Regions from separate parts of the Bacillus luti genome, predicted to be linked through region 2. Evidence: riboswitches for the same ligand, from Rfam matches in the RefSeq annotation. Region 2 holds a riboswitch; the other holds the start of a gene.
What was found. Region 2 has a riboswitch for FMN ahead of EUC40_RS18565 (ECF transporter S component). Riboswitches for the same ligand answer to the same signal wherever they lie in the genome.
Positions count from the first base shown of each region.

Region 1: another riboswitch for FMN. It lies ahead of ribD (bifunctional diaminohydroxyphosphoribosylaminopyrimidine deaminase/5-amino-6-(5-phosphoribosylamino)uracil reductase RibD); the one in region 2 lies ahead of EUC40_RS18565 (ECF transporter S component).

Region 1 is NZ_CP040336.1:1,246,907-1,251,333, reverse strand. Features, by position in the region: gene EUC40_RS06525 (GNAT family N-acetyltransferase) at 1-261, opposite strand, end outside; gene EUC40_RS06520 (alpha/beta hydrolase) at 343-1,266, shown strand; gene EUC40_RS06515 (DUF2552 family protein) at 1,276-1,521, opposite strand; gene EUC40_RS06510 (CDGSH iron-sulfur domain-containing protein) at 1,810-2,016, shown strand; FMN riboswitch at 2,206-2,349, shown strand; gene ribD (bifunctional diaminohydroxyphosphoribosylaminopyrimidine deaminase/5-amino-6-(5-phosphoribosylamino)uracil reductase RibD) at 2,659-3,771, shown strand; gene ribE (riboflavin synthase subunit alpha) at 3,753-4,397, shown strand; gene ribBA (bifunctional 3,4-dihydroxy-2-butanone 4-phosphate synthase/GTP cyclohydrolase II) at 4,410-4,427, shown strand, end outside.
Region 2 is NZ_CP040336.1:3,660,712-3,665,138, forward strand. Features, by position in the region: gene EUC40_RS18550 (RecQ family ATP-dependent DNA helicase) at 1-685, opposite strand, end outside; gene EUC40_RS18555 (YpbB family protein) at 675-1,736, opposite strand; gene EUC40_RS18560 (ferredoxin) at 2,041-2,289, shown strand; gene EUC40_RS18565 (ECF transporter S component) at 2,406-2,984, opposite strand; FMN riboswitch at 3,147-3,286, opposite strand; gene EUC40_RS18570 (hypothetical protein) at 3,535-4,221, shown strand; gene EUC40_RS18575 (peptidoglycan DD-metalloendopeptidase family protein) at 4,399-4,427, opposite strand, start outside.

The DNA of each region.
Region 1 (4,427 bases), 2.4 Mb from region 2:
TAATACACAATCCACAAGTTTCGTCCCTATTCCTTTTCTTTCTTCAAAGCTATCTAGCGATACAATTTCGCACATATTTCTAGTCACTTCATACGTTATAATTCCGATTATTCTGTCATCTGAGAGCGCAACAAATCCTGGCAACTCTTCTAACTGATGCCCCTTACCACGCGAAACCATCAATGAACTTCCCCAGTTCTCACACATGAACATTCGGATTGTTTCTTTCATCGCTGGCGTAATTTTTTGTATATGCAGCATTTCCTATTTCTCCCCTTTTCTATCATTGTGATACAATATAAGTGTATCACATGTAACGGTATTTGGAGGATGAGGTAAAGTATGAAACGTTTTTTTGCAGCATTGTTTACTATACTAGGTGCGATAACTGCCCTTGGGATTTTCTTTACAAATAAAGTGATGTACTTAAAGAAAAAAACAGAGGAAGAAGTACTCGAAAGAGAAACGAAAAAACATTTTCGTATAGAGGATTTTGATGCTCTTCATAAAGAAGAAATTCATATCCCTTCGCAATTCGGATATGATCTTCACGGATATTACATTCCTTCTGGTCATTCCAATAAGTTTATGGTTTTTTGTCACGGCGTAACTGTAAATAAAATGAATTCTATAAAATATGCAAAGTTATTTTTAAACAGAGGATATAATGTCGTTATTTATGATCATCGTCGCCATGGTAAAACTGGCGGAAAAACAACAAGCTATGGATACTATGAAAAACATGATTTAAAATCTGTAGTTGATTGGCTAAAAAGTCGTTTTGGCACAAATATAATCCTTGGCATTCATGGTGAATCGATGGGAGCTGCAACACTTCTTCAATACGCAGGGCTTGTAGAAGATGGTGCTGATTTTTATATTGCAGATTGTCCTTTCTCTGATTTTTACGGACAATTACAGCACCGTTTAAAGGTTGAATTCCATTTACCAAAATGGCCTTTATTACCTTTAGCAAACGCATTTTTAAAAGTTCGTGACGGTTATACAATTCGTGAAGTTTCACCAATTGACTGTATAAAGAACATTAACAATCCGGTGCTCTTTATTCACAGTAAAGATGACGATTATATTTTAGCTGATATGACAAAAGCGTTATATGAAGCGAAAGAAAATAATAAACAACTGTATATTGCAGAACACGGTGCACACGCTTGCTCTTATAACGAAAATAAAGAAGAGTACGAAGCAGCCCTCGATCAATTTTTAAACACATACGTAAAAGAAACAAAAAACAGGCTTGCATAAGCCTGTTTTTTATTGCGCTAAAACGTCTGTAACTTGTTCCATATTTTCAGAAATCCATTGCATTGCATCGTCTAACGTTGGAAATTCTGTCGTTTGAAATGTTACTTCATCTTGAAGTAACCAAACATCCTTCGCCTCTTGCCCTACACCTGCAATGGACCAATGTAACAAACTATATGGATGATTATCATTCAAAAATGATGCCCACGTGCGCTCATTTGCAATGTTTCGTAATGTATGTAATTGTTTATCCATCTCTCGTCACCTTACTCTAGTCAATTATGAAGACTATTATAACACTCTCTTCTTTCTCAAATAAAGTGCTCTTTTTTCCCCGCTATTTGCGGGCAGTAAAACTCCCACCTCAAAATCCGGCTGAAACAAAGAAGTTAGGTGGGAGATTAACTGCCCCTAAAAGCCCGATTGGTTCAACTAATAATTAGTGGGGGATGCCTCCCCCACTAATTAAAGTTTCACTTTATATTGCCAAGCACTTCCCTTGATTATATGATGAAATTAAGCGTTTGGGAAGGAGGGATAACGTTGGCAAAAGTACAAATTAAAGTAAATGATAATGGCTCTTTTCGCGTTACAGGGGACGTGGAATTAGTCGATTCACAAGGGAATGTATTCCCAGCAAAACCGGCATTTTCTTTATGCCGTTGTGGTTTATCAAAAAATATGCCTTATTGCGATGCTTCGCATAAAGGTAAATTCGAGTCTGTTGTTAGAGCACCAGAGGCAGAATAATTTCACATGTGACATGCACATTTTTTTGTGCATGTTTTTTCTTTTCATTAACTCTCGTCCCCCCTTTTCCTTACAACATTTCTCATACTTTTTACCTCATTCCAACTCACATGTATTTTCACACAATTCTTCACATTCGAATATTTTTTACTAGCCTTTTATTTTTTTTGTGCTATAATTTGAGCAAACAACATCCTTCGGGGTCGGGTGAAATTCCCAACCGGCGGTGATGAAGTGAAAACTTCTAAGTCCGTGACCCGTTTTCAACTCGAAAACGGTGGATCTAGTGAAACTCTAGGGCCGACAGTATAGTCTGGATGGGAGAAGGATATGTTTTCTAGTAATTTTATATAGCGAATACACTTTTATTTCAGTATGCATATTTTTAAAGTTTCATTTTGAATCTTTATATATGTTTTATTTTGTATACTTATGTTTCTATACTGAAATAAAAAGATACGACTAGCGTTTGAAAAATTCGATATTTTGCTAGGTTTTTTCCTTATGCAAAAATATCAATCATCGTTAGGTTTCTTTCCTATACTTTCGTATTCGAACTATATTTCTAGAAATCACGTCTCCCAAACCTCAAGGATATAAAATCCTTGGGGTTTTTTGATTTTTTCAGGAGAGGTGAAGAGAATGACAGATCAAGAATATATGAGGATTGCCCTGCAGTTAGCAGAAGGAACATCCGGACAAACAAGTCCAAATCCTATGGTTGGTGCTGTTGTTGTAAAAGACGGAAACATCGTCGGTATGGGAGCTCATTTACGTGCCGGTGAAGAACACGCAGAAGTTCATGCTCTTCATATGGCTGGTGAAAAAGCAAAAGGAGCTACCGTTTATGTAACACTTGAACCGTGTAGCCATTTTGGAAAAACACCACCTTGCTGTGAATTGCTCATCAAAAAAGGAGTCAAACGGGTTGTAATTGCTACTCTTGATTGCAATCCTCTCGTTTCTGGTAATGGAAAAAGGAGATTAGAAGAAGCTGGCATTGAAGTAACTACCGGTATTCTTGAAGCAGAAGCCACCTTATTAAATCGTTTCTTTTTTCACTACATGAAAACGAAACGTCCATTTGTAACAATAAAAACAGCGATGAGCTTAGATGGAAAAACAGCAACTGTCACTGGTGAAAGTAAGTGGATTACAGGTGAAGGAGCACGAGCTGATGTTCACCAATACCGCCATACACATGATGCAATTCTCGTTGGACTGAATACGGTTATAGCTGATAATCCGCATTTAACGACAAGAATTCCAAATGGTGGGAAACATCCTATTCGCGTTATTTTAGATACCCATTTACGAACGCCATCATCTTCTCACGTCATAACAGATGGTTTAGCACCAACATGGATTATTGTCGGGAAGGATGTAGATAAAGAAAAAATAGCTTCTTATGAATCTGAAAATATAGCTATATTCCAAATGAAAACGAAGCAGATTGAAATTCAAGATGTTTTAGACCTACTCGGCGAAAAACAAATCCTATCTCTTTTCGTTGAGGGTGGTCAAACAGTTCATGCAAGTTTCTTACAAACAAATAATTTCAATGAAATTGTAACTTATATAAGCCCAAAATTAATTGGCGGGAAAAATGCCCCTACTTTATTTGGTGGAAATGGTTTCGCAACATTACAAGATGCACTTTCCTTAGAAATTCAAGAGATGAAACAAATTGGCGATGATATAAAAATCGTTGCGAATGCCCGAAGTGAGGTGACGGAATGTTTACAGGAATTGTAGAAGAATTAGGAACTATCGCAAACATGCAACAAAGCGGAGAAGCGATGAAGTTAACAATCCATGCAAATGAGATTTTATCAGATGTTCACTTAGGGGATAGCATCGCGGTTAACGGTATTTGTTTAACTGTAACGAGTTTCACAACAACTTCATTCACAGTGGATGCAATGCCTGAAACGATGCAATCAACATCACTTCGCACGCTTAAACCGCACTCTAAAGTAAATTTAGAACGAGCAATGGCTGCAAACGGACGATTCGGTGGACATTTCGTTTCGGGACATATTGATGGCATCGGAACGATATTAAACAAAAAACAACACTATAATGCCGTCTATTACAAAATAGCTATTTCTGATGAATTGCTGCGCTATTGTTTGCATAAAGGATCCGTTGCTGTTGATGGAACGAGTTTAACAATATTTGATATAGACGAATCTTCCATCACAATCTCACTCATTCCGCACACAGTAAGTGAATCTGTTATCGGAGAAAAGATTGCGGGAGACATCGTAAACATTGAGTGTGACATGATTGGTAAATATATCGAACGCTTTATTACTAAACCTGTAAAAAGAACAGACTCAATGACCGAAAGCTTTTTACAAGAAAACGGATTTCTATAAGGGGGAAGCATTATGTTTCATCGTATTGAA
Region 2 (4,427 bases):
GACCTTGTAAATACATCACCTGATCCAAAAGCGCTTCCTTCTTCTCTTCTATCGTCTCCACAAATTGTACTTCCATTGCAATATTCGGACGATCAATGGAGTATACATGCTGCGTCACATTCTTTAAATCTAAACTCTCTGCTATATCTCGGAGTACATCTTTCGTCGCGGTTGCAGTTAATGCTAGCACCGCAGGAGACCCGATATTCTCAATAACTACATTTAGTTTTTTATAGTCCGGTCTAAAATCATAACCCCATTGTGAAATACAGTGAGCCTCATCCACAACAAATAATGAAATATGAATTCTCTTCAATTCTCTTATTAACAATTCCGACTGTAACATCTCTGGTGAAACAAAAATAAATTTATATGAAGCTAATTTTTTCATTGCTTCTCTTTTTTCATGTAATGTCCGAAAACTATTAAATGCTATCACTCTGTTTTTCACAACATATTTTAATTGTGTAACCTGATCTTCCATTAAAGATAATAATGGTGATACAACAAGTACTGTTCCTTCTTGCATTAACCCTGGAAGTTGATAGCACATAGACTTCCCTCTTCCGGTCGGAAGCATCGCTATAACGTCTTTTCCTTCCAATAAATCTGTAATTACCCCTTTTTGCCCTGGACGAAATTCAGAATATCCAAACCACCTATGTAAATATTCCTCAAGTTTCATTTATACCCTCCATCCGTGCCAATACAAGACGGACTTCAAAATAAGAGATATCCTCTCCAACCGCTTGTTTCAACTCACGCAACTTACGTGTTTGTAATGCATCAATTACTTTTGTTACTTTATCTATTTTGTCTTTTTTCATAAACATCTCGATAGAAAAATCTCTTTCTCGCAAAGCAATTTCAACAAAATGATCTTCTATCGTCGCAACCTTTAAATTTCTAATTGTAGCTATTTCTTCTAAAGAGCGCCCTTGCTTCCAAAAATTATATGTTTTTTTCGTTGATAAACTAAATAATTCCGCTCTCTCATTTGGATAAGAGATAATCTCAGCTAATAATGGAAATTCATTTTCTTTATCACGAACTTCTTGTATAAGGAAATGAATTGTACCCCAAAATAAAAAGTACACCCTGAATATATCTTGTTTCGTAATTTCCGCTAATTGCTGCAATGTACAACCTATACGTTCATATCCTGTTAATCGATATGTTACAATCGTCGCTTCTACCACATCACCTTTACCTAAAAGATTATGTATTTCTTTCCATAATCTTTTCGCCAATTCATTTCGCCTATACGGTATACCTGTTAAAAAGCGTTTTACCCACACCATGATTTCTGTATCTTGTTGAATCGGAATAAACTTCGTATTATTCCGTTGTAAATTAGATATAGTTTGAATAATTAAGGATAATCTTTTCCAAAATGTTTCACCTAATTCACCATAGTGCAAACCGTGTAAATACGCCGGAAAAGCATATACTTCCTCCCATGTATGTAACTGCACGTTACCTTTAGATGTTAACAAATATGTATTTTCATGTATTTCTTGAATCAAATCCGCTTGTAACAACTTTGCAACTTCACGATCATATTCAGTTCTATTTAACGATTTATATATCCCAAACAAAAAGGAAATTCGGAACATATTTCCATCTTGTAACGTTTGCGAAGAACGTTTTCCCTTTAATAAATAATAAATAGAAGAAACGGTCCTTTCACCATTCAATTGTTTTAAACAATACAATAAAGTATATTGTAGTTGCATTACCGCTTCCACCTTTCAATCTAACTTAATTGCTTTTCGGTACGATTGCACCTGCACCGTCTACCGTTACCCATTAAACTTATCATATCGGCACTATATACTTGTATATATTCTATTGTACCAAACGAAATAACATTTACGTATTTTGAAAATCTTATGACATAATGCAAAAATAAGTTGACACTCTAATTGATAAGCATTATCATTATAATTTTATGTTGAAAAGTTTTAAAAACCGTTTTACAATAAGGTTATAATTTTTATGACGAGCTTTTCACATACATATTATCAGGAGGGAAAAAAGATGGCAAAATATACAATCGTTGATAAAGATACTTGTATTGCATGTGGTGCTTGTGGCGCTGCTGCACCAGACATTTACGACTATGATGATGAAGGTATTGCATTCGTAACATTAGACGATAACCAAGGTATCGTTGAAATTCCAGATGTATTACTTGAAGATATGATGGATGCTTTCGAAGGTTGTCCAACTGACTCAATTAAAGTTGCTGACGAATCATTTGACGGCGACGCTTTAAAATTCGAATAGTCTTTTATTAACTTCAAAAAATGCCCCTCATATTAATGAGGGGCATTTTTTGTTTGCATAATACTTAATAAAAAACCATTAGCAGTTCCATACTACTAATGGTTTTATTCTATCTTCTATGCATTTTTCATTTTTGCAAACACCCATACTTTCAGGCGTGAAAATAACGCTACAAATACAATTGTCACAACAATTCCTTTAATCAAATTAAACGGTAAGATTGCCGTTACAACTGTTGTTCTTATCGCCTCACTAGACATAGCTGGTGAATTTAAAAACCAAGTGTAAGCTGGGAATATGATGATGTAGTTTAATACACTCATGATAAGCGCCATTGTAATTGTCCCTAGCATTAATCCTGACGTTAAACTCTTTACAGTACGATACTTTCTAAATAAGAAAGCCGCTGGTCCAATAAATAAACATCCTGCAATAAAGTTTGCAATTTCTCCAACTGGCACACCCGTTAAACTTCCTTGAATCCCGTAATGTAAAATATTCTTTATCGCCTCTACAATTACTCCCGCAATTGGTCCGAAAATAATTGCTGCAATTAGAGCCGGCACATCACTAAAATCAATTTTTAAAAATGGCGGAAGCCCTGGGAACGGGAAATCCAACATCATCAGTAAATATGCAATACTACTTAGCATCGCTACACTCACCATCTGCACTACACTGTTTTTTTGTTTCATCTTTCTCTCTCCTTTTCCATCGATCATCTCATGGAAAGTGGAAAGGTTCTGCTATGCCTATTTTTTCATAGAATGAATAAACCCTTTGTGTTTTACACAAAGGGAGAATTTAAGGCACATCAAACAGACGTTCAAATACCTATCTTTTTTGAACGCTTGAACCTCCATCTTCTCCCATCCAGACTATACTGTCGGCTTTGGAATCACACCAAATCCTGCCTTAACGGCTCGCGGGCTTAGAACAAAATCATACATAGTTCATCACCGCCGGTCGGGATTTTCACCCTGCCCCGAAGATAGACCGATATTCTATTTTCCCCTTCATTATACAACAACCTCATAACATTGTGAACTAAAAAATTGTAACTTATTAAAAATTAGTTATTTATTTTTAATAACCTAATAAAAATGACGAAATATTTTACAATACAACCCATATTTTTTATTATTCGGCATTTCTCTTATGAATTCCCTAGTCATATATAATTAAAAGTGATAAGATGTTGAATTGTTAAGATAAGAACATTTTCTGAATTATGGAGGAAATGTCATGAAGAAAGATAAGAGACACTCTATTCGAGAAGCAATGAAAAAAAACTTAAGAAAAGAATACTTTTATTTAAAAAAAGAATTACTTTTCTGCTGTCCAATCGATTTAGGCACATTCTCAAGCGAGACATACTATGCTGCTTTCGATGAAGATGGCATCAGTATTTATCAGTATGATAAAAAGACAGAAAGTAAATTAAAATTGTGCGAACGTCATCCATGGAAGAATTGGAATAAAGTGAAAGTTGATCACTATTTGACAACGTCTCAATTTATTTTTCAAGGTGAGCGAAACTGGATTTTATCCCTTTTCCAAAAAGGAAAAGAAGCTCAAAAAATTATCGAGGAGCATACAACTTTACAAACAGAAGTTGTTTCCCGCTCTTTCTTAAAAAAACTTCCTGGTTTTCGTTCTAATACACCTTTGAATAAATACATCGGCAGCATTTGCTACACTGCACTTATTGCATTTTTATTAAAATGGATGATTCCATTTCAAGCACCACAAATCGCCTTGTACTCTATTTCAATTGGTTGTATGCTTCTTGGCCTACTCTGTCTGACAATCGGTTTAATTGAACCGACTATTGTACTGTTTCGGACAAATGAGAAAACAAGAACAAAAGTCTTTTACTTATATAGCTACTTAGCTATTTCTGGATTTATATGTGTCTTTATTTTTTGGTAAAAGAAGCCGTCCCAAAATATATTTTGGGACGGTTTTCTGTTAGAAATAAGTTGCTCTTGTTATAATATTTCGTTGCTAAGTCGCTATCTTTTGGCAAAACATCGATACAATTTCATTTCCTATCGTCATCTTTAAAAAATAAATCTATTCAAAGTTTATACTTTCGGCACGTTTCCCTTACTTAACATATAATTGTTGATTTGGAT